Regions from separate parts of the Pseudomonas sp. NPDC086278 genome, predicted to be linked through region 1. Evidence: predicted binding sites of a transcription regulator. Region 1 holds the regulator's gene; each other region holds the start of a gene.
The links. The regulator FliA, encoded in region 1, starts transcription of late flagellar genes. The targets are predictions, from matches to a motif close to CTAAAGTTTNNNNNNNNNNNGCCGNTAA.
Positions count from the first base shown of each region.

Region 2: the regulator FliA is predicted to act here: its motif matches at 6,444-6,471, upstream of ACQKP4_RS20365 (methyl-accepting chemotaxis protein).
Region 3: the regulator FliA is predicted to act here: its motif matches at 3,214-3,241, upstream of ACQKP4_RS23230 (methyl-accepting chemotaxis protein).
Region 4: the regulator FliA is predicted to act here: its motif matches at 1,713-1,740, upstream of ACQKP4_RS10105 (methyl-accepting chemotaxis protein).

Region 1 covers NZ_JBNNWE010000174.1:292-4,960, forward strand. Annotated here, with positions in the region: partial or broken gene ACQKP4_RS28290 (chemotaxis protein CheA) at 1-1,656, opposite strand, end outside; gene ACQKP4_RS28295 (protein phosphatase CheZ) at 1,710-2,498, opposite strand; gene ACQKP4_RS28300 (chemotaxis response regulator CheY) at 2,521-2,892, opposite strand; gene fliA (RNA polymerase sigma factor FliA) at 3,060-3,800, opposite strand; gene fleN (flagellar synthesis regulator FleN) at 3,797-4,627, opposite strand.
Region 2 covers NZ_JBNNWE010000070.1:21,902-30,679, reverse strand. Annotated here, with positions in the region: partial or broken gene ACQKP4_RS20405 (ATP-binding cassette domain-containing protein) at 1-328, shown strand, start outside; gene ACQKP4_RS20400 (MFS transporter) at 605-1,792, shown strand; gene ACQKP4_RS20395 (alpha/beta hydrolase family protein) at 1,826-2,863, opposite strand; gene ACQKP4_RS20390 (FMN-dependent NADH-azoreductase) at 3,043-3,654, opposite strand; gene ACQKP4_RS20385 (LysR substrate-binding domain-containing protein) at 3,784-4,698, shown strand; gene ACQKP4_RS20380 (MmcQ/YjbR family DNA-binding protein) at 4,695-5,054, shown strand; gene ACQKP4_RS20375 (DUF1294 domain-containing protein) at 5,051-5,479, opposite strand; gene ACQKP4_RS20370 (undecaprenyl-diphosphate phosphatase) at 5,476-6,306, opposite strand; gene ACQKP4_RS20365 (methyl-accepting chemotaxis protein) at 6,599-8,233, shown strand; gene pnuC (nicotinamide riboside transporter PnuC) at 8,367-8,778, shown strand, end outside.
Region 3 covers NZ_JBNNWE010000093.1:13,488-22,265, forward strand. Annotated here, with positions in the region: gene acnA (aconitate hydratase AcnA) at 1-2,145, shown strand, start outside; gene ACQKP4_RS23225 (CPBP family intramembrane glutamic endopeptidase) at 2,377-3,168, shown strand; gene ACQKP4_RS23230 (methyl-accepting chemotaxis protein) at 3,272-4,837, shown strand; gene ACQKP4_RS23235 (alpha/beta family hydrolase) at 5,042-5,719, opposite strand; gene ccoN (cytochrome-c oxidase, cbb3-type subunit I) at 5,829-7,253, shown strand; gene ccoO (cytochrome-c oxidase, cbb3-type subunit II) at 7,264-7,872, shown strand; gene ACQKP4_RS23250 (cbb3-type cytochrome oxidase subunit 3) at 7,876-8,079, shown strand; gene ccoP (cytochrome-c oxidase, cbb3-type subunit III) at 8,076-8,778, shown strand, end outside.
Region 4 covers NZ_JBNNWE010000024.1:9,897-18,674, reverse strand. Annotated here, with positions in the region: gene ACQKP4_RS10120 (inorganic phosphate transporter) at 1-19, opposite strand, end outside; gene ACQKP4_RS10115 (hypothetical protein) at 175-537, shown strand; gene ACQKP4_RS10110 (transporter) at 560-1,582, opposite strand; gene ACQKP4_RS10105 (methyl-accepting chemotaxis protein) at 1,857-3,479, shown strand; gene ACQKP4_RS10100 (hypothetical protein) at 3,590-4,027, shown strand; gene ACQKP4_RS10095 (GAF domain-containing sensor histidine kinase) at 4,024-5,202, opposite strand; gene ACQKP4_RS10090 (PepSY domain-containing protein) at 5,358-5,663, opposite strand; gene ACQKP4_RS10085 (glycerophosphodiester phosphodiesterase) at 5,832-6,959, opposite strand; gene ACQKP4_RS10080 (DUF2025 family protein) at 7,195-7,521, shown strand; gene ACQKP4_RS10075 (CTP synthase C-terminal region-related (seleno)protein) at 7,634-8,347, opposite strand; gene ACQKP4_RS10070 (DUF1003 domain-containing protein) at 8,372-8,778, opposite strand, start outside.

The DNA.
Region 1 (4,669 bases):
GGCGAAAATCAGGTTGTAGCATTCGGTATCGCTCAAGCGATCCGCCGCGTCCTTGTCCATCACACCGCGTTTTACCGCGATGGAACGCAGGACGTTCGGGTCCATGCCCTTGCCGTCATCGGAGATCGACAGCAGGATGTGGTCGCCTTCCTGCTCGGCCGCGAGGATCACTTTGCCGCCGCGGGACTTGCCCGAGGCTTCGCGTTCTTCCGGCGACTCGATGCCGTGGTCGACCGCGTTGCGCACCAAGTGGACCAGCGGGTCGGCCAGGGCCTCGACGAGGTTCTTGTCGAGGTCGGTTTCTTCGCCGACCAGTTCCAGGTTGATCTCTTTCTTGAGCTGGCGAGCCAGGTCGCGAACCAGACGCGGGAAGCGCCCGAAGACTTTCTTGATCGGTTGCATCCGGGTCTTCATGACCGCGGTTTGCAGGTCGGCCGTGACCACGTCGAGGTTCGAAACAGCCTTGGACATGGCCTCATCGGCGCTGTTGGCGCCCAGGCGGACCAGACGGTTACGCACCAGCACCAATTCGCCGACCATGTTCATGATTTCGTCGAGGCGCGCGGTATCAACCCGTACGGTGGTCTCGGCTTCGCTGGCCGGTTTTTCCGCTGGCGGCGCGGCCGGTGCGCGAGCCGGAGCCGCAGCGGCCGGTTTTGGCGCTTCCGCTTTTGGCTCAGGGGCCTTGGCCGCAGGTTTCGCTGCCGCGGCTGGAGTCTTGGCGACGGGAGAAGTCACCACTGCGCCGGTGCCGACTTCGGTGAACTTGCCTTTGCCGTGCAATTCGTCGAGCAGTGATTCGAACTCGTGATCGGAGATCAGGTCACCGCCAGCGGCTTTAGAGGTTGGCGCCGCCGAAGCGGGTGCCGAAGCAATGGCCGATTCCAGCGCGTCGACCGCAAAGTTGCCCTTGCCGTGGAGCTGGTCGAGCAGTGCTTCAAATTCATCGTCAGTAATGTCGGAACTGTCGCCTGGCGCTTTCGGCGCAGCCGGTGCGCTTGACGCCGCAACGACGGCATCGACGGCAAACTGACCTTTACCGTGCAACTGATCGAGCAACGACTCGAACTCGGCATCGGTAATTTCGTCGCTGGCCGCTGAATCGGCGGCAGCCACAGGGGCAACGGCCGGCGCTTCAGCCTGAGCCTTGACGGCGTTCAGCGAGTCCAGCAGTTGTTCGAATTCGTTATCGGTGATGTCGCCTGATTCGGCTTCGGCCACAGGCTCTTCGGCGTGCTGAGCAACCGGCGCCGTTTCATCGGAGGATTGCGGTTCGGCCAATCGGGCCAGAGCCTCGAGCAATTCAGGCGTGGCCGCGGTGATCGGGCTACGTTCGCGGACTTCGCTGAACATGCTGTTCACCGCGTCCAGCGCTTCCAGAACCACGTCCATCAGTTCCGAGTCGACGCGACGCTCACCCTTGCGCAGGATGTCGAACACGTTCTCGGCGATGTGACAGCACTCCACCAACTCGTTGAGCTGGAGGAAGCCGGCGCCCCCTTTTACAGTGTGAAAACCGCGAAAAATTGCATTGAGCAAATCCGCATCATCCGGTCGGCTTTCAAGCTCGACCAGCTGTTCGGACAGTTGCTCTAGAATCTCGCCGGCCTCAACCAGGAAATCCTGAAGGATCTCTTCATCGGCGCCGAAGCTCATTAAGGGGGTGCTCCTGAGGTCTAAAAACCTAAAAAACCTAAAATGCTAAAACTCTAAAATCCTAGGCTGGATAACAAATCGTCCACATCGTCCTGACCGGACACAACGTCTTCTCTTTTATCGGCATGAATCTGCGGACCTTCACCCTGAGAGAGATGTTTTTGCGGATCTTTTTCAGCCAGCATCGCATCACGGTCATGTTCGATACCCGCAAAGCGGTCTACCTGACTGGCCATGAGCACGAGCTTGAGCAGATTACTTTCAACTTCGGTGACCAACTGGGTCACGCGTTTGATCACCTGACCGGTGAGGTCCTGGTAATCCTGGGCCAGCAGGATGTCGTTGAGGTTGCTCGACACCGTGCGGTTGTCTTCGCTGCTGCGTGTCAGGAAACCGTCGACACGGCGCGCCAGCTCGCGGAACTCTTCAGCTCCGACTTCGCGACGCATGAACCGGCCCCAGTCCGTGCTCAACGCCTGGGCTTCTTCGCCCAGTTTGTTGACCAGCGGCGTGGCGTTTTCCACCAGGTCCATGGTGCGGTTGGCCGCCGCCTCGGTCAGCTTGACCACGTAGCCCAGGCGTTCCGTGGCGTCGGTGATCTGGGACACTTCCTCGGCTTGCGGCATGTTCGGGTCAATCTGGAAATTGACGATCGCGCTGTGCAACTCGCGAGTGAGCTTGCCCACTTCCTGATACAGGCCGCGGTCACGGGTCTGATTGAGCTCATGGATCAGTTGCACAGCATCACCGAACCTGCCTTTTTCAAGGCTTGCGACCAGTTCGACGGCGTGTTTTTTCAGGGTCGATTCAAAATCGCCCTGTGAAGATTCTTTATGCTCCATAGCTCCCCCGTGGCGCAGTGGATCAACCGATGCGTTCGAAAATCTTCTCGATTTTTTCTTTCAACGCCTGGGCCGTGAAGGGTTTGACCACATAGCCGTTTACACCGGCCTGGGCCGCTTCGATGATCTGCTCGCGCTTGGCTTCAGCGGTCACCATCAGCACCGGCAAGTGCTTGAGCTTTTCATCGGCGCGCACGTGGCGCAGCAGATCGATACCGGTCATGCCAGGCATGTTCCAGTCCGTTACCAGAAAGTCGATGCTCCCGCTGTTGAGTACCGGAATGGCAGTGGTGCCATCGTCAGCCTCGACCGTGTTGGTGAACCCAAGGTCACGCAACAGGTTTTTTATGATCCGCCGCATCGTTGAGAAGTCATCAACGATGAGGATTTTCATGTTCTTGTCCAATTCGACCTCCAAGCAGTCTTAAACGCGCCCAGCACCTGGACGCGCCATTTCAATCAATCCGGCAAAACACTCGATGACTGTCTGGAGCACAGCAGATCGAGACCGGCGCAGTTCACCACCACACCAGCCTCGTTCGCAGTGTCCCCACACTGCCTTCAGCGCGCTCGCCACTCCCCCAAACGCCCCCGCAAACGGGCCGCGCACTGGCTATGTAACTGGCTGACCCGCGATTCGCTGACCCCCAGGACCTCACCGATTTCCTTGAGGTTCAGCTCTTCGTCGTAGTACAGCGCCAACACCAGTCGCTCACGCTCCGGCAAATTGGCAATCGCGTCCGCCAGCGCAGCCTGGAAGCGTTCATCTTCCAGATCGCGTGACGGTTCCAGATGTGCACTGGCGCCATCCTCGTGCAGCCCTTCGTGTTCGCCGTCCTGCAACAGGTCGTCGAAACTGAATAAGCGGCTGCCCAGGGTGTCGTTCAAAATCCCGTAATAATCGTCGAGACTCAATTCAAGTTCGGCCGCAACCTCGTGATCTTTAGCATCACGACCGGTTTTAGCTTCAATAGAGCGAATTGCGTCACTGACCATGCGGGTATTTCGGTGGACCGAGCGTGGCGCCCAGTCCCCCTTGCGCACTTCATCGAGCATCGCGCCGCGGATTCGTATGCCCGCGTACGTCTCGAAACTCGCGCCTTTGCTGGCGTCGTATTTGGTCGACACTTCAAGCAGGCCGATCATCCCGGCCTGGATCAGGTCTTCAACCTGAACACTGGCCGGCAGACGGGCCAGCAAGTGGTAAGCAATGCGTTTAACCAGTGGCGCGTAACGCTCGATCAGCTCGTACTGCGCGTCACGTGCCGACTTCTTGTAGAGGTTGTAGCCACTGGCTGTCATAGGACGGGTCCTGCGGTCTGTTGCACGAGACGCTCGACGAAAAACTCCAGGTGCCCGCGCGGGTTGGCAGGCAACGGCCAGGTATCGACCTTCTGCGCGATCGCCTTGAACGCCAGGGCGCACTTGGACCGCGGGAAGGCTTCATACACGGCACGCTGCTTCTGCACGGCTTTGCGTACGCTTTCGTCGTACGGCACCGCGCCGACGTATTGCAGGGCGACGTCGAGGAAGCGGTCGGTGACCTTGGTCAACTTGGCGAACAGGTTGCGACCTTCCTGCGGGCTCTGGGCCATGTTGGCCAGGACGCGGAAGCGGTTCATGCCGTAGTCGCGGTTCAGCAACTTGATCAGCGCGTAGGCGTCAGTGATCGAGGTCGGCTCGTCGCACACCACCAGCAACACTTCCTGCGCGGCGCGGACAAAACTGACCACCGAATCACCAATACCCGCGGCCGTGTCGATCACCAATACGTCGAGGTTGTCGCCGATGTCGCTGAACGCCTGAATCAGGCCGGCGTGTTGCGCCGGGCTCAGGTGGACCATGCTTTGGGTGCCGGACGCGGCGGGAACGATACGGATGCCGCCAGGGCCCTGCAACAGCACATCGCGCAGCTCGCAGCGGCCTTCGATCACATCGGCCAGGGTCCGTTTGGGGGTCAGCCCCAGCAGGACGTCGACGTTCGCCAGTCCCAGGTCGGCGTCCAACAGCATGACGCGACGGCCGAGCTCAGCCAGGGCCAGCGACAAATTCACTGACACGTTAGTCTTGCCGACGCCACCTTTGCCGCCGGTCACCGCGATCACCTGTACGGGATGCATGCTGCCCATGTTATTTCTTTACCTTGTCTTGCATAGACGTAGGGGTCATTT
Region 2 (8,778 bases), on a different contig from region 1:
CCGGATGCTGTTCTCCAACGACGAGATCCTCAAGTCGGTCAAGGTCATCTCCGGTGGTGAGCAAGGTCGCATGCTGTTCGGCAAGCTGATCCTGCAAAAGCCGAACGTGCTGATCATGGACGAACCGACCAACCACTTGGACATGGAGTCCATCGAGGCGCTGAACCTGGCGCTGGAAAACTACCCGGGCACGCTGATCTTCGTCAGCCACGACCGTGAGTTCGTCTCGTCGTTGGCCACCCGCATCATCGAGCTCAGCCCTAGCGGCGTGATCGACTTCAGCGGCACCTACGACGATTACCTGCGTAGCCAGGGCGTGGTGTTCTAAAAGCAGCTAATGGTTGCAAGCGGCAAGTAAAAGCCCTGTCCTGGTGACAGGGCTTTTTTCATTTCGGGGTTTGGTGTTTTGCGGGTGCTGAAGCCTTCGCGAGCAAGCCCGCTCCCACATTTTTGGAATACATTCCCCTGTGGGAGCGGGCTTGCTCGCGAAGACGCCAGTGACAACACCGCAATATCCAAAGCGATACATAGTTAGCCTGCTTCCTTTTATTTCCCGCCCACGCCATGATGCGGTTCTCCCACCGCCGCCCGCGAACGAGTGCCCATGTCTGCGCAGCAACGACCCCCGCAAAGCTCCATGGCGATCACCTTGCAGATCGTCTCCATCGTTTTCTATACCTTTGTTGCCTTCCTCTGCATCGGTCTGCCGATTGCGGTGTTGCCGGGTTATGTCCATGAGCAACTGGGTTTCAGCGCGATCATCGCGGGGCTGACCATTGGCTCTCAATACCTGGCTACGCTGCTCAGCCGCCCGATGGCCGGGCGCATGTCGGACAGCATCGGCACCAAACGCGCAATTGTTTACGGGTTGTCGGGGATCGTGCTGAGCGGTGTGCTGACGTTGATTTCCACGCTGCTGCAAGACTTTCCGTTGCTCAGTCTGTTGATCCTGATCGCCGGCCGTTTGTTGCTCGGCATCGCACAAGGCCTGATTGGCGTGGGCACGATCAGTTGGTGCATGGGCCAGGTCGGGGCGGAGCACACGGCGCGTTCGATTTCGTGGAACGGTATCGCCTCGTATGGCGCCATTGCGATTGGCGCCCCGCTGGGCGTGGTGATGGTCGCCGAGTATGGCTTCGCCAGCCTGGGGATCGCCCTGTCGTTGCTGGCGTTGGGCGCGCTATGGCTGATTCGCAAAAAACCCTCGGTGCCGGTGATTCGCGGCGAGCGATTGCCGTTCTGGGCGGTGTTCGGGCGGATTGCACCGTTCGGGGCCAGCCTCAGCCTGGCCTCTATCGGTTACGGCACGCTGACCACGTTTATTACCCTCTACTACGTCAGTCGCGGCTGGGCCGGCGCGGCTTACTGCCTGACGGTGTTCGGTGTGTGCTTCATCCTGGCGCGGCTGTTGTTCATCTCGGCCATCGGCCGCTTCGGCGGATTCACCTCGGCCATTGCCTGCATGACCATTGAAACCGCAGGCCTGGTGCTGCTGTGGCTCGCGCCTTCAACGGGTTACGCATTGATTGGCGCCGGTTTGGCCGGGTTCGGCCTGTCGCTGGTGTACCCGGCGCTGGGCGTGGAGGCGATCAAGCAGGTACCCAACTCCAGCCGTGGCGCGGGGTTGAGTGCTTATGCGGTGTTTTTCGATCTGGCGCTGGCGATTGCCGGGCCATTGATGGGCGCCGTGGCGTTGAACCTGGGGTATGCGTGGATTTTCTTCAGCGCGGCGTTATTGTCGGTGACCGGGCTGGCCCTGACACTTCTGTTGAAACGTCGCGCAATGGCCTGACCTGCTCCGCCAAGGTGATGCAGTTTCAATGCATTACTGATCGGCCGTCTGCATCCCGGCGCGGGTCGGTTTGCCCAAGGTGCGCGTGAAGAAACTTCCGGCTTCGGACACCAGGTTACGGTGAATGTCTTCGCGGTCGACGCCATCGGCATCGGTGCACAACGCCGGCATGGCGATGATTTGCTCTTCATTGCACGGCGCCATGAATACGAAGTGCCCTGCCCCGGCCAGCAACTTGAAGTCCGGTGCGATCGGCAGTTTGCGCGCCAGGGCGGCGGCATTTTTGTCGAAGGCTACGAGCTTGTCGCCATCGCCGCTGTAAAGCAGCACCGGCACATGCACATCGGCCAAGGTGTGACGGCCGAACTTCAGGCTCAGCGGTGCCATCAGCAACAAGGCATGCACCCGAGGATCAGCCACCGGTTGCAAGTCATCACGGTCGACGATCAGCTCGCCTTTGGTGTTGCAGGCATCGCGGTCGTCCGGGCGTTCCTGACAATAGCGCCGCAGACGATCCAGATCCGGCGTGGCGCCGGACAGGATCAACGCCGTTTCGCCGCCGGCCGAGTAACCAATCACGCCAACCTGGTCGGCATTGACGTAAGGCGCGAGCATGCGGTCGCCCAAGGTGGCGGTAATGGCTTCGGAAATCTGGATCGGCCGCCCATAAAGGTTACTCAAAGTACCGAGGCGGCTGTGGTCTTTGGAGTTGTCACCGGGATGGATCACCGCCACCACCACAAACCCCTTGCGCGCCAGCGAGGTGGCGAGGTCGTGCAGGGCCAGCGGCGTACCGGTGTTGCCGTGGGACAGCATCAGCATCGGGAAGCGACCAATGGCGACGTGGGTGTCTTCACCCGCTTCGACCGTGTAGCCCTCGATTTTGCTGGTGTGCTCCCAGTCGCTGGAAGGATAGAACGCAATGGCGCGCATCGGTTGCAGGTCCAGCGGGTCGAGAAACGTCATCTCATGGTAGCCGACGCTCCAGTGAGGATGCGGTGCAGGCGCGGCGTGCACTGAATTCAGGCTGCTGAGCAGGCAAGTCAGTAATGTTGCACAAAGACGCATCATGGGACGCCCAACCTTGTTACTTGACCGGAGACGATAACCCTCTACTGCATAACTCGGGCCACACATTGGTTAAATCTGTAATGACCAGAAACAAAAAACTCCGTATCTGATACTTGCGTAATCAGAATACAGAGTTTTTGGGGGTGTTGCCTGAACGGATGCCGCTCTTTACGCAAGCCTTACGCGGCGGCGAACAATTGCTCGCTGATCTGCGCGTGCGCGCCGTTCATGGCTTTGGTCCGCACTTCATCACCGTAGGCCAGGCCTTCGGCACGGACAAACTCAATGTCGGTGATACCAATGAAGCCGAACAGCAACTTCAAATACTCTTCGTGAGCCACCCCGCTTGCCTGACCCGCGTGGATGCCGCCGGAAGTCGACACGATTACGACTTTCTTACCGCCGCACAGGCCTTCCGGGCCGGCTTCGGTGTAACGGAAGGTCTGGCCAGCCACGGCGATGCGGTCGATCCAGGCCTTGAGCTGGGTCGGGATGGTGAAGTTGTACATCGGAGCCGCGATGACCACGGCGTCGGCGGCGAGGAATTCGGCCAGGGTGGCGGCGCTCAGTTCGGCTTCGTGATGTTGCGCGGCGTTGCGCAGTTCAGCGGTGGTCCCGGCGGCAACCAGAGTGTTGGCGGAGAAGTGGCTGATAGCATCGGCGGCCAGGTCGCGGTAAGTCACTACTGCGGTTGGCTCGGCGGCCTGCCAGGCTTTGACGACTTCGCTGCTGAGCAGACGGGAAGCTGAGTTGTCACCGAGAATGCTCGAATCGATATGCAACAGTTTCATATGGGGATCTCCAGGTGAGGATCGCCACCGGCGATCTGATGGCGGTGATCCTACAGATGAAACCAATAGCTGATTAGCCAGCGACAATGCGATAGTTCGTCCCACTGATAGAACAATCGGAAACCTCTCATGCAAGATCTGAACGATCTCTATTATTTTGCCAAGGTGGTCGAAGCCGGTGGCTTCGCTGCCGCCGGGCGATTGCTGGGGATTCCCAAGTCCCGGCTGTCGCGGCGCATTGCCGAGCTGGAAGAACGTCTCGGCGCGCGCCTGCTGCAACGCACCACCCGCCAACTCAAACTGACCGCCGTCGGTGAACGCTATTTAAGGCACTGCCAGGCCATGCTGCTCGAAGCCGAGATGGCCGATGAAGCCGTGGCCAGCATGTCCAACGAGCCGCGTGGGCGCTTACGGGTATCGTGCCCGGTGGGCCTGGCGCACGAGATGCTGCCGTCGGTGATCAGCGACTTCCTGGAAAAATTCCCTCAGGTCCAGTTGGAAGTCTTGCTGCTCAATCGTCGTGTCGATCTGGTGACCGAGGGTGTCGACGTTGCATTGCGAGTACGGGAGTTGGGCGACGAAGACCCGCTGCTGGTAACTCGCCGGCTACGTCAGGCGCAAACGGTGATGGTCGCCAGCCCGGCGTTCCTGCTTGACCTTGGCCGCGTGATCGAGCATCCCGAAGACCTGAAAAACCTGCCGGTGCTCGGCGCGCTGGAAGCCGACCGCATGGTGCACATCCGCATGCTCGACCAGCAGGGCAAAAGCTATGAACTGGCGATGGAAGCACGGCTGGGCATCGATGACTTTATCGTGCGCAGGGCCTGCACCCTTGCCGGTCAGGGCTTTACCACGCTGCCGATGATGTATTGCGAACAGGAACTGCAAAACGGCTCGCTGGTGCAGATGCTACCGGAGTGGTCATTACCCGGCGGCTGGCTGCAAGCGGTCTACCCTCATCGGCGCGGGGTGATGCCGGCCGTGCGTGCCTGGATCGACCATCTGATCGAATCATTCAATGCCTGCGGGGACCGATTGCTATGAAGGCTGGACGCATGAACGAAGAGGATGTCGCGCAATTCTGCCTGGCCCTGCCCGGAGCGCGGGAAGATTACAAATGGGGTGGCGTACGGGTGTTTTCGATAGCCGGGAACAAGATGTTCGCCCTGCAAAACCTGCGCGGCGATTCGCTGGCGTTCAAGGTCGACAAGGATGTATTTCTCGGGCATTGCGACCGGCCGGGCATTCACCCGGCGCCATACCTGGCCCGGGCGCAATGGATCATCATGCAAACGCCTTATCCACTGGGCAACGAAGAGCTGCAAGACTTGCTGCGACGGTCGCATCAATTGGTGGTGAGCAAGCTGCCCAAACGCACCCGGATCGGCTTGCTGCTCTAAAACAGCGCGAACACATGGGCGCCCAGGAACAGTTGATCGATCCAGAACACCTGGTGCAGCAGCACGATGATCCAGAACAACACCTGATACGAAACCTTGCGGGTCTTGTGCCGAAACACTTGCTGGGCCAGCAAGGCGCCGGGCCAGCCGCCCGCCAGTTCCACGGCGTGGAGGATGTTTTCCGGGGTGCGCCAACGGTCGGCGCGCGCCTTGCGCTTGTCGCTCCAATAAAGGAAGAACGCCAGCACGCTGACGATGCCGTAGGCCGCGAGGGGAATCAGCGAAATCCCGCGCAGCCAGAACAGCACCGAACCGGTCAGGGGCAGCGCGCCCAGGATTGCAAACACCAGCAACTTCAGCCGCGGATGCTGAATCGCCCCACCGGCGTTGCGCGTGGAATTGCTGCGCGCGCGGGTGTCATTCACGGCTTGGCCGCAGCCCAATCAACCCAGCCGAACTGCCAGGTAGCCAGGATGACCAGTCCAAACGCGATCCGATACCAGGCGAACGCCGCGTAACTGTGGCTGGCGATGAACTTGAGCAGGCCTCGAACGGCGATCATGGCGAAGATGAATGCCGTGACAAAACCGATCGCGAACACCGGGAAATCAGCCGGCACAAACAGGTGACGGTACTTGAAGCCCGAATACACCGCTGCCGCGACCATGGTCGGCATGGCCAGGAAGAATGAGAATTCGGTCGCGGTCTTGCGCGAAAGCCCGAACAGCAGACCGCCAATAATGGTCGAGCCGGAGCGTGAGGTGCCAGGAATCATCGCCAGGCATTGGGCGAAGCCGACTTTCAAGGCGTCTTTCCAGGTGATCTCGTCGACCGTTTCAGCATGCACTTGGTGTTGACGTTTCTCGGCCCACAACATGATGACCCCGCCGACAACCAGCGCTGCCGCCACGGTAATCGGGTTGAACAGGTATTCGTGGATCAGGTCGGAAAAGATCACTCCCAGCACCACGGCAGGCATGAAGGCGATCAACAGGTTGGCGGTAAAACGCCGGGCACTGGGTTGCGTCGGCAAACCGGTGACCACGTCGAGGATCTTGCGGCGAAACTCCCACACCACCGCCAGGATGGCCCCCAACTGAATAATGATGTTGAACGCGATAGCGCGCTCGCCACCGAAGTTGAGCAAGTCCGCAACGATAATCTGGTGCCCGGTACTGGAAATGGGCAAAAACTCGGTCAGCCCTTCTACGACGCCAAGAATCAATGCCTGAAAGGCGGTCCAAAGATCCATCAATCCCCCAAAGGCTATGCGTCTTGGCATGCCCCGTTAGTATTTTTTAGTACGTTCACCGCGATCAGCGTAGCTGAAGTCTGCCGCGCGAAGGGTTCACCTCCGGGCGTGATAATCCTTTGAAAAATCAATCCGGATTCAGGTTTTGCCGCGCGGGGCCGAAATCCTATCAGACAAGCCTTGTTAACGCTGCTGCGTAATACGACTTGGGTCGGATATACCTGAGCAGCACCGCGTGGTGGGATGCTGGCGATCTTTCATTACAAGAACAAGAATTCGGAGTGACAGCGTTATGAACAGCTTGCGCAGTGTGTCGATCAGTCGACGCTTGTGGCTCATCTTGATCGTGGCCGTGGTGATGTTGATGACATTGGGCCTGTTGATGCTCAAGCAGATCAATGACGACCTTTATCAGGCCAAGGCCCAGAAAACCCAGCATGTGGTGCAGACCGCCAGCGGCATTCTGAGTTACTACCACGACCTCGAAACCGCCGGCACTCTCACCCGTGAAGCGGCGCAGAAGCAGGCGCTGACCGCCGTCCGTGGGTTGCGCTATGACCAGAATGACTATTTCTGGATCAACGACCTGACGCCGGTGATGGTGATGCATCCGACCAACCCGAAACTGGATGGTCAGAACCTCTCGGCGATTCGCGACCCGGACGGTTTTGCGGTGTTCAACGAAATGGTGGCCCTCGCCAAGGCCAAGGGCGCCGGCGTCATCAACTATCGCTGGCCGAAACCGGGCGCCGATGCGCCGGTCGAGAAAACGTCCTACGTCAAACTGTTCGAGCCGTGGGGCTGGGTGATTGGCTCCGGCGTTTACATCGATGAGATGCAGGCCGAGTTCAATGGCCAGGTCTGGGAGGCGTCGATTGCGGTGCTGGCCATTGCGTTGATCATGGCGCTGCTGGTGATCATGATTGCGCGCAGCATCGTGCGACCGCTGCAAGACACGGTAAATGCCATGGCCAACATCGCCAGCGGCGAAAGCGATCTGACCCGCAGCCTCGACACCCGTGGTCAAGACGAAGTGACGCAATTGGCCCGGCACTTCAATGCCTTTACCACCAAGCTGCGCCTGGTGATCGGCGAGCTACAGGTGTCCGCCACCGCGCTGGGCCAGTCGTCCAGCGAGCTGGGCAACGACGCCGCGCAGGCCCAGCAACGCAGTCAGCAACAGTCGCAGCAGATGGAACTGGTGGCGACCGCCATCAATGAAGTGACTTACGGCGTGCAGGACGTGGCGAAGAATGCCGAACACGCCGCCAGCGAAATGCGCGATGCCGAATCCCAGGCGCAACAGGGACAGATCAACATTGACGGCAGCCTGCAACAGATCGACAAGCTTTCAGGCACCATCGATCAAGCGGTTGAAGTGATCCGCACGCTGGCGGCTGAAAGCACGCAGATCGGCAGTGTCCTGGAGGTTATCCGCTCGATTGCCGAGCAAACCAACCTGCTGGCGCTCAACGCGGCGATCGAGGCGGCGCGTGCCGGCGAGCAAGGCCGCGGATTCGCGGTGGTCGCCGATGAGGTGCGCCTGTTGGCCCAGCGCACCCAGAAGTCCACGGCGGAAATCCAGTCGATGATCGAGCGCCTGCAGAATCACTCCGAAGCAGCGGTGAAGGTCATCGGCGACAGCAGCCGTGCGTCGCAGTTGACCATCGAACAAGCCGGTCTGGCCGGCGCCAGCCTCAGTGCAATCGGTCAGGCGCTGCGCAACCTCAACGGGTTGAATGCATCAATTGCCAGTGCGACCTTGCAACAGGCGCATGTGGTGGAGGACATCAACCAGAACGTCACTCAGGCGGCGGGGTTGTCGCACAGCACCGCGCTGGCGGCGGAGCAATCGAGCGCGGCCAGTGTTCGGCTCAAGGCGTTGAGTGAGCAGTTGAACAGCCTGCTCAAGCAGTTCCGCGTCTAAATGCCTTTGCTGTAGCAGTTGCCGAACCCAGCCGCGCGGGCTCGGCAACTGCTGCCGAGCCGTGCACCGGTTCTACTTGGCTGTGCCTGCCGGTACAATCCGCCCCCTCTTCGACTTCCTCTAAGGAACTCCCATGTCCGGGCTTGAACTGTTTGCCGCCGCCCTCGGCGTCATTGCCGTCTGGTTGACGGTCAAACAGAACCCCTGGTGCTGGCCGATCGGCCTGGTCATGGTGCTGCTTTATAGCTGGATCTTTTATGAAGTGAAGCTGTATTCGGACATGCTGCTCCAGGTGATCTACGCCGTGTTGCAGCTCTACGGCTGGTGGCAGTGGACGCGTACCGGTAACGCTCATGAAGGTCGTAAAGTTAGCCTGCTCGATGGCCAATCAGTCGCACTTGGCCTGGCGATAGGCGCTGCCGGCAGCCTGCTGCTAGGCGCGGCGATGGCGCACTGGACGGACGCCGCCCAGCCATGGCTCGATGCCGCGCTGACCGGGTTCAGCCTGGTTGCGCAATTGTGGATGGCGCAGAAACGCCTGCAAT
Region 3 (8,778 bases), on a different contig from region 1:
CGCACCTACGCCTTCCCCGACACATTGGTCGGCACCGACTCCCACACCACCATGATCAATGGCCTCGGCGTGCTCGGCTGGGGCGTCGGCGGCATCGAAGCCGAAGCGGCGATGCTCGGGCAACCGGTGTCGATGCTGATTCCGGAAGTCATCGGTTTCAAACTCACCGGCAAGCTCAAGGAAGGCATCACCGCCACCGATCTGGTGTTGACGGTCACGCAGATGCTGCGCAAGAAAGGCGTGGTCGGCAAATTCGTCGAGTTCTACGGCGATGGTCTCGCCGACCTGCCGCTGGCCGATCGCGCAACCATTGCCAACATGGCCCCGGAATATGGCGCCACCTGCGGTTTCTTCCCGGTGGACAACGTCACGCTGGAATACCTGCGCCTGTCCGGCCGCCCACCCGAAGTGGTCAAACTGGTCGAGGCCTACACCAAAGCCCAAGGCCTTTGGCGCCTGCCGGGCAAGGAACCGGTTTTCACCGACAGCCTCGCGCTGGACATGGCCAGTGTCGAAGCCAGCCTTGCCGGACCAAAACGGCCACAGGACCGCGTTTCGCTGCCGAATGTCGCGCAAGCGTTCAGTGACTTTCTGGGCCTGCAATTCAAACCCACCACCAAGGAAGAAGGTCGCCTGGAAAGTGAAGGTGGCGGTGGCGTCGCGGTGGGTAACGCGGACCTGATCGGTGAAACCGATTACGAATACGACGGCCACACTTATCGGCTGAAAAACGGCGCGGTGGTGATTGCCGCGATCACGTCCTGCACCAACACCTCGAACCCGAGCGTGATGATGGCCGCCGGGCTGGTGGCAAAAAAAGCGGTGGAAAAAGGCCTGAAACGCAAACCGTGGGTCAAGACGTCCCTGGCGCCCGGCTCGAAAGTGGTCACCGATTACTACAAGGCAGCCGGCCTGACGCAATACCTTGATCAACTCGGCTTCGCCCTGGTCGGCTACGGCTGCACCACGTGCATCGGCAACTCCGGGCCGTTGCCCGAGCCGATCGAGAAAGCCATCCAGAAGGCCGACTTGGCCGTGGCCTCGGTCTTGTCCGGCAACCGTAACTTCGAAGGCCGCGTGCACCCGTTGGTGAAAACCAACTGGCTGGCCTCCCCGCCGCTGGTGGTCGCCTATGCGCTGGCCGGCACGGTGCGCATCGACATCAGCAGCGAGCCGCTGGGTGACGACAAGGATGGCAACCCGGTATACCTGCGGGACATCTGGCCGAGCAGCCAGGAAATCGCCGACGCGGTGAGCCAGGTCAACACCGCGATGTTCCACAAGGAATACGCCGAAGTGTTTGCCGGCGATGAGCAATGGCAGGCCATTGAAGTGCCGCAAGCGGCGACTTACGTGTGGCAGGACGATTCGACCTATATCCAGCATCCGCCGTTTTTCGATGACATCGGTGGACCGCCGCCGGTGGTCAAGGACGTTGCCGGGGCCCGCGTCCTGGCGATGCTCGGGGATTCGGTGACCACCGACCACATCTCCCCGGCCGGCAACATCAAGACGGACAGCCCGGCCGGCCACTACTTGCGCGACAAAGGCGTGGAGCCGCGAGACTTCAACTCCTACGGCTCGCGGCGTGGCAACCATGAAGTGATGATGCGCGGCACCTTCGCCAACATCCGCATTCGCAACGAGATGCTCGGCGGCGAAGAAGGCGGCAATACGATCTACATGCCCACTGGCGAGAAAATGCCGATCTACGACGCGGCGATGCGTTATCAAGCGTCGGGCACGCCGCTGGTGGTGATTGCGGGCCAGGAATATGGCACGGGGTCGAGCCGCGACTGGGCCGCCAAGGGCACCAACCTGCTGGGCGTCAAAGCGGTCATCGCCGAAAGCTTCGAGCGGATTCACCGCTCCAACCTGGTGGGGATGGGCGTGCTGCCGTTGCAGTTCAAACTGGACCAGAACCGCAAGAGCCTGAACCTGACCGGCAAGGAGACGCTGGATATTCTTGGGTTGACCGGCGTCGAGTTGACACCGCGAATGAACCTGACGCTGGTGATCACCCGTGAAAACGGCAGCAAGGAAAAGGTCGATGTGCTGTGCCGGATCGATACGCTCAATGAAGTCGAGTACTTCAAGTCCGGAGGTATTTTGCATTACGTGTTGCGGCAACTGATTGCGTCGTAACTCCCTGCTGACACAGACACCGCCTTCGGGCGGTGTTTTTGTTTGTGCCACTGACGTCTCTATAATCGCCGCACTTTAAGTGCCCGACACCACATCCCTGGGGGAGCGAGCTTGCTCGTGAAAGCGGGCCAGCAAGCAACATTGACGTTGGATATGACGGCCCCTTCGCGAGCAAGCTCGATCCCACCGGGACCGAGTCAGACTGCAAAATTATCGACACAAGGATTTCAAATGCTCGCCCTGCCGTGGATCTACCTGGCCCTCCTCTCCACCGGTTACGCCGTTGCACTGACTTACGGTCGGCTCGGTTTCATGGCCAGCATTTCCGTTGCGTTGCTGTTGTTTGCCGGCTTCTGCGTGCGCCAGCAAAGGATTCATGCGGGCCGCTACATCGGTCACGGATTGTTCATCGTCCTCGCCGTGGCCCTGGCGATGCACTGGCTGCCGGGTTTCTACAACGGTCGCGGCATCGTTCCACAACGCTTCACCGACGACGCCGTGACGTTTTCCATGTACCTGAACCAGGACAAACCGCTGATCGGCTTCTGGCTGTTATTGGTTTGCCCGTGGATTGTCGGCCGCCGCTCGTTGCGTCTCGGCGTTTACGCCACCGCCCTCGCCCTGCCATTGAGCGCCGTGCTGGCGTTGGGTGGCGCGCTGTTGCTGGGCGTGATCAGTTGGGCACCGAAGTGGCCGGACCAGGCGTGGCTGTGGGTGCTGAACAACCTGTTACTGGTGACCCTCGTCGAAGAAGCGCTGTTTCGCGGTTATGTGCAGGGCGGTCTGAGTCGTCGCTTCAAACAGCTGCCCTACGGTGAAAACCTCGCCCTGCTGCTCGCATCGCTGCTGTTCGGCCTGGTGCATCTGGGCGCGGGTTGGCAATGGATGCTGCTGGCGAGCCTGGCCGGCGTCGGTTACGGCGTGGCTTATCGGTTTGGCGGATTGGGCGCCGCGATTGCCACCCATTTCGGCCTCAACCTGCTGCACTTCGCGCTGTTCACTTATCCGATGCTCGCTGGTTGAAGCAATAGCCGTTTTGCGACGCACTGCCGATTACCGAAAAATACTTTCAACTAAATCCTGACGCTGCCGACAACCTTTCAAAGCCTCACGGATTGAAAAAGCCATGCGTAACAACCAGCCCATTACCCAACGCGAACGGACCTTCCCGGCCCAGCAACGGTTGATTTCCACCACCGATGCCAAGGGCGTGATCACCTACTGCAACGACGCGTTTGTCGACATCAGCGGGTTTTCTCGTGAGGAACTGCTCCGCGCGCCGCATAACCTGGTGCGTCATCCCGACGTTCCGGCGGCGGTGTTCGCGCACATGTGGGACACACTGAAAAAAGGCCTGCCATGGATGGGCATCGTCAAGAATCGCTGCAAAAGCGGTGATCATTACTGGGTTAACGCCTACGTGACACCGGTTTTCGAAGGCAACCAGGTGATCGGTTACGAGTCGGTGCGGATCAAACCCACCGCCGAACAGATCCAGCGGGCCGAAGCGCTTTACCAGCGTATCAACCAGGGCAAGTCGGCGGTGCCGTCCTCCGATAAATGGTTGCCGGTACTGCAGGATTGGCTGCCGTTCATTCTGGTCAGCCAGTTGAGCTTCATCATCGGCGCCACGTTGACCTCGCAATGGGGGTTCGCCCTGGCCGCCGCTCTGTCGGTGCCGCTGGGTCTGTTGGGGTTGAGCTGGCAGCAGCGCGGCCTCAAGCGCTTGCTGCGTCTGGCTGAACAAACCACCTCCGACCCGTTGATCGCACGGATGTACACCGACAGCCGCGGCGCTCAGGCGCGTCTGGAAATGTCGATCCTCAGCCAGGAAGCGCGCCTGAAAACCTGCCTGACCCGGCTGCAGGACACTGCCGAGCACCTGAGTGACCAAGCGAAACGGTCCGACACTCTGGCGCACAGCAGCTCCAGCGGCCTGGAGCGTCAACGCGTCGAAACCGAGCAAGTGGCCACCGCCGTCAATCAGATGGCCGCCACCACGCAAGAAGTCGCCAGCCACGTTCAGCGCACCGCCGATGCCACTCAGGAAGCCAATCGCCTGACCGGTCGCGGTCGCGACATTGCCGGTGAAACCCGCGAAGCCATTCAGCGCCTGTCGGTGGTGGTCGGCGAAACCGGCCTGACCGTGACTCAACTGGCCAAGGACAGCGACGAAATCGGCGGCGTGGTCGATGTGATCAAAGGCATCGCCGACCAGACCAACCTGCTGGCCTTGAACGCTGCCATCGAAGCGGCACGTGCCGGGGAGATGGGGCGCGGGTTTGCGGTGGTGGCCGACGAAGTGCGGCAACTGGCGCAACGCACCAGCGAATCCACCGGGCAGATTCACGCACTGATCGCCAAGCTGCAACAGACTGCCAGCACCGCGGTGCAAACCATGGAAGCCGGGCATCGTCAGGCGGAAGAAGGCGTGGCGCGGGTACTGGAAGCGGATCAGGCGCTGGTCGGCATCAGCGAAGCGGTGGCTAACATCACTGACATGACCACGCAGATCGCGGCGGCGACGGAAGAGCAAACGGCCGTGGCCGAGGAAATCAGCCGTAATATCAGCAACATTTCGCAGCTGGCGGACCAGACCTCGGAACAGGCACAGAACTCGGCGCTGTTGAGTGAAGAGCTGACCAGAACCGCGAATACCCAGTATTCGTTAGTGGAGCGGTTTAACCGCTGATTGATGCTGGAATGAAAAAACCCGGACGGTGAAGGCTTCCGGGTTTTTTATTGCCCGGCTGAAAGGTGTGTCGCCAGAACCGGCCTCTTCGCGGGCAAGCCCGCTCCCACAGGATTTTGTATTGTTCACAAAATTCAAACCACACCACAGACCACTGTGGGAGCGGGCTTGCCCGCGAAGAGGCCGGGACTGACACCGCAAATCTCACAGCAGGAATGAAGCAACCTTGTGCGCCGCAGCCGCCAAATGCTGCTCATGGGTAAACCCCGAAGCCTTCAATGGCTTCAAATCGTGATCCCCCGCGACCAGCCAGAACACTTCGACACTCGGCGACAAGACATATCCCTCGACCGCCTCCCGATTGCCCAATGCATCCCGCTCGCCCTGCACGATCAACGTCCGCGTCTTCAGCCCGGCCAGATGCTCGACCCGAGGCTTTTGCGGTTTACCGACGGCATAAAACGGATACCCCAGGCACACCAACGCATCCGCCGCCAATTCGTTCGCCAACAAACTTGCCATCCGCCCGCCCATGGACTTGCCGCCAATGGCCAGGCGCCCAGTGACATGGCGTCGCACCACGGCATACACCTCGTGCCAGCACTCCAGCAGTTTCGGGGCCGGGTTCGGTGGTCGTTTACCGCCATCCACACGCCGTTGCGCCATGTACGGAAACTCGAAGCGCAAGACGTTGACGCCTTGATCGGCGAGGCGTGCAGCCATGTCGTTCATCCAGCCGCTGTCCATTGGCGCGCCGGCGCCGTGGGCGAGAATCAGCGTCGTCGCGGCAGGCGTCGAAGCGGCATTCCAAAGCCATCCTTGATCCGCCACACACTGCGCCCATTGATCCCCGTCAATACTGGCCCTGTGCTGTTTGTCCATGCTTGCCTCGCTTTTAGTCTGCCTATAACTCCAGTCGAAGGAAGCGTCTGCCTCGCGGCGTACGCGCAAAGACCGGCCTTCACTTCGGCTGAACCGTGGATGGGGAACCATGAACACTTCTATCAGTACCGCCTACAACTACAAGGTGGTCCGCCAATTCGCCATTATGACGGTGGTGTGGGGCATCGTCGGTATGGGCCTCGGGGTTTTTCTCGCCGCTCAATTGGTCTGGCCCGAACTCAACTTCAATTTGCCGTGGACCAGTTTCGGCCGGTTGCGCCCGCTGCACACCAACGCGGTGATCTTCGCCTTCGGCGGTTGCGCCCTGTTTGCCAGTTCGTTCTATTCCGTGCAGCGCACCTGCCAGACCCAATTGTTTGCACCGAAAATCGCCCAGTTCTGCTTCTGGGGCTGGCAATTGGTGATCGTCCTGGCGGCGATCAGCCTGCCACTGGGCTACACCAGTTCCAAGGAATACGCCGAGCTGGAATGGCCGATCGACATCCTGATCACCATTGTCTGGGTCGCTTACGCCATCGTGTTTTTCGGCACGCTGGCCAAGCGCAAGACCAAACATATCTACGTCGGCAACTGGTTCTTCGGGGCGTTCATCATCACCGTGGCGATTCTGCACATCGTCAACAACCTTGAGTTGCCGGTCAGTTTCACCAAGTCCTACTCGCTGTACTCCGGCGCGACCGATGCCATGGTCCAGTGGTGGTACGGCCATAACGCCGTGGGCTTTTTCCTCACCGCCGGTTTCCTCGGGATGATGTACTACTTCGTGCCGAAGCAGGCCGAGCGTCCGGTGTATTCCTATCGCTTGTCGATCGTGCATTTCTGGGCGCTGATCACCCTGTACATCTGGGCCGGTCCGCACCATTTGCACTACACCGCACTGCCGGACTGGGCGCAGTCGCTGGGCATGGTGATGTCGTTGATCCTGCTCGCGCCGAGCTGGGGCGGGATGATCAACGGCATGATGACCTTGTCCGGTGCCTGGCATAAGTTGCGCAGCGACCCGATCCTGCGTTTCCTCGTGGTCTCGCTGGCGTTCTACGGCATGTCGACCTTCGAAGGGCCGATGATGGCGATCAAGACCGTGAACGCCCTCTCCCACTACACCGACTGGACCATTGGGCACGTTCACGCCGGCGCTTTGGGCTGGGTAGCGATGATCTCCATCGGCGCGATCTACCACATGATCCCGAAACTGTTCGGTCGCCCGCAGATGTACAGCATCGGTCTGATCAACACGCACTTCTGGCTCGCGACCATCGGCACCGTGCTGTACATCGCCTCGATGTGGGTCAACGGCATCACCCAGGGTCTGATGTGGCGCGCAATCAACGACGACGGCACCCTCACCTACTCGTTCGTCGAAACCCTGGTGGCCAGCCACCCAGGCTTCGTCGTGCGCCTGGTCGGCGGTGCGATCTTCTTCAGCGGCATGTTGCTGATGGCCTACAACACCTGGCGCACCGTGCGGGCCTCGCAGCCTGCCGAAGCCGCCGCTGCCGCGCAGATGGCTTGAGGAGTCCGCCATGAAACACGAAACAATCGAGAAAAACGTCGGCCTGTTGCTGTTGCTGATGGTCCTGGCCGTGAGCATCGGCGGTCTGACCCAGATCGTCCCGCTGTTCTTCCAGGACGTGACCAATAAACCGGTGGAAGGCATGAAGCCCTACACCGCGCTGCAACTGGAAGGTCGCGACATCTATATCCGTGAAGGCTGCGTCGGTTGCCACTCGCAGATGATCCGGCCGTTTCGCGCCGAGACCGAACGCTACGGCCACTACTCGGTCGCCGGGGAAAGCGTCTGGGATCACCCGTTCCTGTGGGGCTCGAAACGCACCGGGCCGGACCTGGCACGGGTTGGCGGTCGCTACTCGGAAGACTGGCACCGCGCGCACTTGTACAACCCGCGCAACGTGGTGCCGGAATCGAAAATGCCCGGCTATCCATGGCTGGTCGCCAACGCACTCGACAGCAGCCACACCGAAACCAAGCTCCGCGCCATGCGCACCCTGGGCGTGCCGTACACCGACGACGACATCGCCGGCGCAACTGCCTCGCTCAAGGGCAAGACCGAAATGGACGCCTTGGTCGCCTACCTGCAAGTGCTCGGCACTGCCATCAAGAGCAAGAGGTGAGCCATGCCCTTTGAAATCAGCAGTGGAATGATCCGCGGCCTGGGCACGGTCGTGGTGTTTGTGGCCTTCGTCGGCCTGGCATTGTGGGTATTCAACAGCAAGCGCAACCCGCAATTCGCCGAAGCGCGTTTGCTGCCATTCGCCGATGAGCCGCTACCCGACGACGCCACCACTCAAGAACCTGAAACAAGGAGTACCCGGCCATGACCACCTTCTGGAGTACGTGGATCTGCGTACTGACCCTCGGCAGCCTGATCGGCCTGACCTGGCTGTTGATCGGCACCCGCAAGGGCGAAACCAAGGGCAGCGTCGACCAGACCATGGGCCACAGCTTCGACGGCATCGAGGAGTACGACAACCCGCTGCCGCAATGGTGGTTCATGCTGTTCGCCGGCACGCTGGTGTTTGCCGTCGGTTACCTGATCCTTTATCCGGGCCTGGGCAACTGGAAAGGCATCCTGCCGGGTTACGAGGACGGCTGGACCGGCGTTCATGAATGGGAAAAGGAGATGAACAAGGCCGACGCCAAGTTCGGACCGATCTTCGCCAAATTCGCCGCCATGCCGGTGGAAGAAGTGGCCAAGGACCCGCAAGCGCTGAAAATGGGCGGCCGCCTGTTTGCCTCCAATTGCTCGGTGTGCCACGGCTCGGACGCCAAGGGCGCTTTCGGCTTCCCGAACCTGGCCGACAACGAGTGGCGCTGGGGCGGCGATGCCGACATGATCAAAACCACGATCATGGGCGGGCGCATCGCCGCGATGCCGGCCTGGGGTGAAATCCTTGGTGAGGCCGGCGTGAAGAACGTCGCGGCGTATGTCCGTCACGACCTCGCCGGCCTGCCATTACCGGCCGACAGCACGGCGGACCTGCAAGCTGGCCAGCAAGCGTTCAGCACCACCTGTGTCG
Region 4 (8,778 bases), on a different contig from region 1:
TGTAGGAAGGAGTAGCCATGACGGACAATCCTGAGGCGGTAGGGGTGTCGGTCATGATCGTTGCAGAATGTTACAGAGAGACTGCGTTGGGTCAGGGTTTGTGGTTTTTGCTTATCCGTTGATCAGAATCTGCTGCAACCGGTGGAGAGGGCGGCTTGCCTGTGGAGAGGGGAGTTGCTTGTGGAGATGGGACTTGCCTGTGGAGAAAGGGATTACCTGTGGAGAAAGGGATTACCTATGGAGAAAGAGATACCTGTGGAGAAAGGGATTACCTGTGGAGAAAGAGATACCTGTGGAGAAAGGGATTACCTATGGAGAAAGGGATTACCTGTGGAGAAAGAGATACCTGTAAAGAAAGAGATACCTGTGGCGAGGGGGCTTGCCCCCGTTCGACTGCGAAGCAGGCGCAATACCTGCTGGTGTGATGTGACTGGAAGAATGCCGGGGGTCGCTTCGCAACCCAACGGGGGCAAGCCCCCTCGCCACAAAGATTGGAGTGGGTCAGTAACCCTGATGCTGATTGGGGTGGATCAGTAACCCTGATGCTGATTGGGCGGGATCAATAATCCTGCCGCTTGCGAAACGCCCAGCGCCCGGCAATCACGGTAAACGTCACCACCAGCGCCACCAGAATCCAGAAGCCTTCCGGGTCGCCCGAAAGCGGCACTCCGCCGACGTTCATGCCGAAGAAACCGGCAATGATATTGATCGGCAGCGCCAGCACCGTCACCACCGTCAGGGTGAACAGCGTGCGGTTGCTCTGTTCGTTGAGGTTGGCGGCGATCTCTTCCTGCAACAGCTTGATCCGCTCACCGAGCGCGGTCAGGTCGTTGATGATCAGCGCAAACTCCTCGGTGGATTTGCGCAGCTCCTTCACATCCTCTTTCTGCAACCAGTGCGGCGGGCGATTGAGCAAGCGCAGCAACGAACCCGGCTCCAACGCCAGCAGCCGTTGCAACCGCACCAGTACCCGGCGATTGGCGCCCAATTCCGCGCGGTTGGTCGACAGCCGTGACGACAACAACTCATCTTCGATCTGATCGACGCTGAGGCTGGTTTTGCGCACGATCTGCGTCAGCACTTCGCCCTGATCGCGCAGCAAATGCACCAGCAATTCCAGCGGCGAACGAAAGCATTCGCCGGCCTTCACCGATGAACGCAACTTGTCCACCGAGTGCAGCGGTTGCAGGCGCGCGCTGATGATCAGACGGCTACGGGCGCAGACCCACAGCGTCGAGACATCGGAGGAGACCATGCTGCTGAGGTTGAACACCACGTCGTTGACCACCGCCAGCAACGCCGAATCGACATGCTCGATACGCGTCGAGCGCGAACCTTCGTGCAGCGCTTCGAAAAACTCCTCCGGCAGTTGCAGATGGCTTTTCATCCAGCGCTCGCACGCGGCGTGCGCCAGGTTGAGGTGCAGCCACAGGAATTCGTCGCTGTCGGCAGGCCCTTGCAGGCAACGCAACGCCTCGGCCGAATCGATCTCGCGCCCGCGTTCACCGGGGCGAAAACTGAACCCGTAGAGCAGACCGAACAAGTCCGGATCGCGATGGCTGTGGTCGATGCTGTGGTTCATGAAAGTCGCTCTGGCGGCGCCTGTCGCGGGTGTTACAGGTTCACGCGAGCCGCATCATCGCAAGCCTCGATGACATTTTTGTGACGGAAAAATAATCGCAAACGATTGCGCTACCGACGGTCGGAACCCGCTCAAGAACGGCTCTGGCTCGCCGATCTTACTTAAGTTACCGTGCGCGGCTTCGTCTATTGGGCGATGGTCGCAGACAGGGAGGTCGGGACACCTTTCACGCCGCATGGCCGGCGTGCCTCACCCCTGTCATGAGTATCACTCGATGCTGAAAAAATCCCTGAGAGCACAAATCCTCGCCTTGTTGACCGGCAGCCTGGTCGCCATGCTGCTGATCGCGCTGGCCTGCTTTCACTTTCTTTCCAGCGGAGTCCAGAGCTACGCCAATCTGATCGATGGCCCGTTGCACACCTCGCAACTGATCGATGAAGCCAACCTGCAATTCAAAGTGCAGGTGCAGGAGTGGAAAAACGTTCTGCTGCGCGGCAAGCAGCCGGCAGACCTCGACAAATACTGGAAGCAATTCGAAGACCGTCAGCGCGATGTACAGGGCATCCTCGGCGAATTGGCCGGGCAGAAAGGTATCGAGCCGCAACTCAAGACCCGCATCGAACGCCTGCGTGACGAACACCGTCAGCTCGGCGCCGCCTACCAGAAGGGCCGTGATGCCTACGTGGCGGCGGGTGCCGACCCAACGGCCGGTGACAGCGCGGTCAAAGGCGTGGACCGGGCCACCAGCGATCAGATGAGCGAACTGGTCAGCGAACTGCGCAAACAGGGCAGTGAACAATCGACGCAGATCAACGCCAGTGCCGACCAAACCGTGTTGCTGGGCATCCTCGTCATGCTCGCCTCGGGCTTGCTGATCGGCTTGCTGAGCCTGTGGCTGGTCAACCGCAAACTGGTCGAGCCGATCCGCGCATTGATCGAATACGTCGCGCAATTGAGCCAGGGCAAATTCGCCGAACGCGTGACCAGCAACCGCCAGGATGAACTGGGCAAACTGGCGGCGGCAGCGAACACCCTGCGTGATTTCCTCGCCGAAACCTTCAGCCGTTTGCAGCGCAGCGCCAAAGACCTGGACAGCGCCAGCGGCGAGTTGAATTCGATTGCCAGCCTCATGTCCACCGGCACCACCGAACAGTTCAGCCGCACCGATCAAGTGGCCACGGCGATGAACGAAATGTCCGCCACCGCGCAGGAAGTCGCACGCCATGCGGCCGACGCGGCACGTGCCGCCGACGATGCCGACCAATCCGCCCAGCAGGGTGAAAAAGTCATGCAGGGCACCATCCACACCATCACCCAGATGCGCGGCGAGATCGCCAACACCGCCACGGTCATTCGCCAACTGGAAACCGACAGCGGCCGCATCGGCAAGGTGCTGGAAGTGATTCGCGGCATCGCCGAGCAGACCAACCTGCTGGCGCTCAACGCGGCCATCGAAGCGGCTCGTGCCGGTGAAGCCGGGCGCGGTTTTGCGGTGGTGGCCGATGAAGTGCGCAGCCTGGCCCAGCGCACGGCGGCGTCGATCATCGAGATCAATCAGATTATTCAGACCGTGCAAACCGGCGCGGTGGATGCGGCCCAGGCGATTGAAAGCGGCCAGTCGCGCAGCGAAGAAAGCGTGCAGCAAGTGACCGAGGCCGGCGCGATGCTGGAGCGCATCACCCACGCCGTGGAATCGATTCGCGACATGAACCGCCAGATCGCCACCGCCGCTGAAGAGCAGACGTCGGTCGCCGAAGACATCTCGCGCAACCTCACCGAAATCACCAGCATCGCCAGTACCAATCTGGACAACGTGCAACGCACCGAGGCCGCCAGCCACAACCTGCACGGGTTGTCGGGCCAGTTGAACGAAGTGACGGCGCGCTTGAGCGCGTAAGGCAAAGGGCTGTGTACCGGTTCGCTTACCGAGTCGGTACACAGTCGATCTCAATCAGGGCTGAACACTGTCGATAGGAAGATACCCAACCTCCACAGTGGATAACTCCCATGGTCAGCATCACCTCCGTTTCAATCAACCAAACCCTCGCCACGCCCACCAGCAAAACCGCGATCAGCGACAAGACCGAAGACACCTCTGTCGCGGCCACCACCGCTGCGCCTGCCGATGACAGCAAAGTAGCCGCCGGTGGCGCGGCGGCGTCGAGCGACAGCAGTTCCAGCAGCAGTGAAGAATCGGATTCGGTCAAAGAACTGCGCAAGCAGATCGCCGAGCTGCAAAAGCAAATGCAGGAGCAACAGCAGCAACTGCAAGCGGCTCAGGCCAGGCAGGAAGACGCTAATGCGAAAGCGGCCGATGTCGCCGCCGCTCAGTCGCAGATAGCGAGCACCTCAGCGTCGTTGCAGACGGCGACCGCCGAGTTGTTGCAGGCGTTGCAGGATTCCGATTCCAGCACCTCGGGTTCGCTGGTCAGCACCACGGCTTAATCGGTTTTGGGCAGGCTGAACGTAAACAGCGTGCTGTTTTGCGTGGTGGATGCCACGTGCAAGCGACCGCCGTGTGACTGGGCAATCTGACTGGCAATGTACAAGCCCAACCCCAGACCGGCCTGCGGCGTATCGCGGGTCGGTCGCGAGTAAGGCTGGAACAGGTGCGGCAAGACGTCCTCGGGGATTTGCCCGTCGTTTTTTACCGCCAGCATCAACGCGCCCTGATCCACCAGCGCGGTGACTTCAACGTCACCCTGGGGATCGCCGTGGGCGATGGCATTGGCCAGCAGGTTGGACAGCAACTGGGCAATGCGCTCGCGGTCGCAATGCACGCCGCGCAAGTCGCCGATTGAAGCGCGAATCTGCCGCTCGGGGTGCACGCTCTGGATTTCTGAAATCACATGCCGCAACGCGTCATTGAGGTCGGGGCAGGGCGCAATGCTCACCGGGATGCCATTGCCCAACCGGCCACGGGCAAAATCCAGCACGTCGTCCACCAGTTGCGCGGCGCGTCGGGCGCTGGTCAGGATGTGCCGCACCAGTTTGTCGCTGGCCGGGTTGGGGAATTTGCGCTGGAGCATTTCGGCCGAAGCGTTGATCGCAAACAGCGGGTTGCGCAGGTCGTGACCAAGCACCGCGATGAATTGTTCACGCAGTACGGCAGTTTCGCGTTCCTGCATCAGCTCGGCTTCAGTCTGCTGCAGGTTCTCTTCGGCTTCGATCTGCAGCGACAGCACCCTGGCGAAGGATTCCATGGTGGTCTGGATCGGGCTGGCCTTGAGTTCGTTCGGGCTCGGATCGAGGGCGCAGATGGTGCCGAAAAAACGCCCGTCGGTGCGGAATACCGGCACCGAAATGTAGCTTTCGAACTTGTACAGGCGCGGCGTGTGGTGGTCGTGGTAAATCGGGTCTTCACTGGCCTTGTCGATGACCACGGTTTTATGGGCGCTGCGAATTTCATGGCACAGCGTGGTGACCAGGTCGAGTTCGCCGCCGACCTTGAGGCCGAAATCCAGCTGATCAAGCACGGCGCAGGCCGTCCACGAATCTTCGGTGACCCGGGCCACTGCGGCAAAACGCAGGCCGGTCATTTCCCGGATCACCTGGAGAATGGCAGGTACGGCGCTGATCCGACCGATCGTGGCTATATCTGCTGCCGCTGTTTGCGCCATTTCGATCAATCTCTGTGTAAATGTCGATTTGGAGGGATTCTAGCGGGCTGAAACGGTATTGGCGCTAACGGTTTAGTGCTGAAGCGTTTCGTCTGCTCGTTGAACGCAAAAAAGCCGCACGGTCCGAAGATCGTGCGGCTTTTTTTGCGGGGTGATTACTTGTCTTGCTTGTTGCTCAGGACTTTGCCGGTGGCGGCATCGAAGTCCACGTCGAATTCTTTACCGTCAGCGGTTTTCAGCTCCACTTCGTACTCGTAGCCATTGAAGTGGTTATCGAGGTCGGTATCGGTAATGGTCGCGCCTGGGTGCAGTTTCAACGCCGCCTGGTTCATTTCTTCCAGAGGCTTGATCTTGCCGCTCTTGACCAGCTCAGGGATCTGGTCGACACGAACGTCAGCCTGGGCCAGGCCAGCAGTGAGGGTCAGGGCAGCGGCGGTGAACAGGGCAGTCAATGTTTTCATGAGGTTCTTTCCTTGGGGTGATTCGTTTAAGTGGTGCCAGATTATCTGTGGCAACTTAACTCACGCTTAATTCACCCAGGGCGGGTGAAAGCTTCGCGAGCACCCACAGGTTTTGCGCTGAACCTGTGGGAGCCAGCCTGCTCGCGAAGCAGCCGGCGCAACGACCGATCAGTACCCGTTGTTCTGCAGCAATTGCGCGACAGTGCCCGCCGCCGGGCGCTTGTAGAACTTCAGCAATTCGCTGGCGCGGTTGGTGAAGATGCCGTCGACCCCGGCGTCGGTCACTTTCTGGTAATCCACCGCGTCGTCGATGGTGTAGACGTGCACCAACAGGCCTTGATCGTGGGTGAACTGGTTCATCCACGGTTTCACCAGATCCGAATAGCTCTGATCGCCGCCCTTGGTCAGCGCGGCCGATGGGCCGGTGCCGATCGCGCCTTGGGCCTTGGCGTACTCGACCCATTGCTGGAATTCGGCTTTGCTCTTCGGCTCCAGCCCGGCGTAGTAGGTGGCTTTGTCCTTGTCGCCGGACTCGGCAAACGTCACCTTGGATTGCGGCTCGATGCTGCCTTCGCCGACCCACAGCAAGAGAATTTTCGGTACGCGCGGCATTTCTTTTTGCAGCAATTCCAGGCTGCTCTTCTCGAAGGTTTGCAGTACCACTTTGCCTTTGCCCTGGCCGACCGCCAGATCACTCTTCGCCAGTTTTGAACCGGCGGGGCTGAGCCAGCCACGGTCTTGCAACTTGTCCTTGAGGTCGCGCTCGATGCCGGGGAATTGCTTCGGCTCCTTGGTCTCGATGTACAAGCCTGGCTTGTGCAGCGGATTGCCCTGGGCGATGTTGATGATTTCGTCCAGTGTCAGAATTTTCAGCCCGACGTAGGAAGGGCGCGCGCGATCCGGGTAAGCCGTGTTGAACCAACTGCCGGCATCGAGGGTTTTCAGCTCGGCGAGGGTGAACTCGTTGGCGGGGCTGTCCTTGCGCTCCGGGAACTTGCTGGCGACGTCGGTGGTGCGTTGCAGGTTGTTGTCGTGCAGGGCAAACAGCACGCCGTCCTTGCTGCGTTGCAGATCCATTTCCAGGTAGTCGGCGCCCAGGTCACGGGCCAGCGTGTAGGCGGCGGCGGTGGATTCCGGCGCATCGAACGAGGCGCCACGGTGGGCGATCACCGCCGGGTGCGGGATGCCCAAATGGTTGGCCAGCGCACTCGGGCTGGGTTCGCTGGCGGCCTGTGCCTGGCCGAGGCCGAGCAGAACGCTCAGCAGCAGGGCGCTTTTGGTGAAGGTAACCGGCATGTCGAGATCCTTTCGCAGTGAATTTTCAAAGACGTCCCTTTTAACAACTGAGCGCCGCCAGCGCTATCGCCAGACCGACATAAACGTGTTTAAAGCAGATTTTTTCAGCGCAACTGTGCCGTTGTTTGCAGTACTCTTGCGTCCGGCAGTTTCCCCGGCAGAGGGAAACCCGTGTCGTATCGCCTTGCGTGTAAACCATCGATCACCGGTCGTTTCGACCTTTTGTGAGGTTTATATGCGCATCACTTCCGAGCTTATCTGCCAGGCCGCCGACCAACTCAAAGGCTTCGTCGGCCTCAATCGCAAAACCGGACAATACATCGTGCGTTTCAGCGAAGACGCGTTCGGCATGGACGTGGCCGATGACGGCATCATCGCGCTCAGCGAGTTTGTCTGGGCACCCGGGCCGGCGCCGGCCATGACGCTCAAGCGCGAGCTGATTCAATTGCTGATGAATCAGAACATTGACGAGCGGATCAACATCACCGAGCCGTTGCGGGTGTACATGAACAAGCGGGAAGTGCCGGAGATTGCGGCGGTGCGGAGTCTGGTTCGGGGCTGAGTTTTGCGGTGATTGGGCCGGCCTCTTCGCGAGCAAGCCCGCTCCCACAAGGTTTTGTGTCGTTCACAGGTCCAATGTGGGAGCGGGCTTGCTCGCGAAGGCGTCCTGACAGCTAACGACTCTCCTGGCCTCTGGCACACGCCTCGACGAACGCCCGAACCAGCGGCGGCAAAATCCCCTTCAGCGCCGCCCGTTCCGGCTGAAACAACGTGGCCACAAAGAACGGATGCCCCTTGAGCTCCACCGCCCGCAAGTCGCCGTTTGAGTCATGCCCGACGGCGCACAGCTGGTGGGTCAATAACTCCCTTTCAAACTCAGGATTCACCCCGTAACGGCAGCGATAGCCTTCAACAATCTCGGTGTTTTCGTACGCCTTGGCGATCAATGAGCCTTTAACCAGGTGAATGCCGCCGACCGCTTCCACCAATGAACAGGTCAACGGCGTGAGCAATGCTCGTTCTGCCTCGGGGTGTGTCTCGCCATGCTCCGCGTCCGCCCAACCCAATACGTTGCGGGCGAACTCCAGCACTGCATGTTGAAAACCGCCACAAGTGCCGAGAAACGGGCGCTGCTGTTCACGCGCAAAACGGATCGCTCGTAGCGCACCGTCCATGTCCCGATAAGGGCTGCCCGGCACTCCCCATAAACCGTCGAAGTCTTGTAGCGGCGTGTCAGCGTTGATCTGGTCGGTGGCCAGCCAGTGGAACTGCACGTCCAGGCTCAATTGTTCGGCCGCCAAGCCGAGGGCGACCGGGATGGCTTGGTGGGCGGTGATCTTCGGGTCGTAGTCGCCGATCAGGGCAATACGGATTGCGCGGTTTTTCATGAGGGATCTCAACGTTTAGCAGGCTTAGGCTTTTGGCGGTTCTTTGCGCACAAAATGCTGATGCATTTCCGAGGTGAGGTTTTCGATGCGCTCGGTCAGGCTCTTGGTCATTTCCGTGAGCCGGGTGTTTTGCTCCAGCAGCGCCAGCAGTTGCGTAGTGTTCAGCTCGGCCTGGGCCTGACGTTCGGTGTTGGCCACGGCGAGGGCTTCGCGGTGTTGCGCATCGGCGTCTGACTGGGCTTTGTCCCGCGCGGCCTGGCGCGTCTGCGCCAGCAGAATCAACGGCGCGGCGTAAGCCGATTGCAGGCTGAACGCCAGGTTGAGCAGGATAAACGGGTAGATGTCGAAGTGGGCCACGCCAAAAACGTTCAGACACACCCACAGCACCACAATCAGGGTCTGGGCGCCGAGGAAAGTGGGCGTGCCGAAGA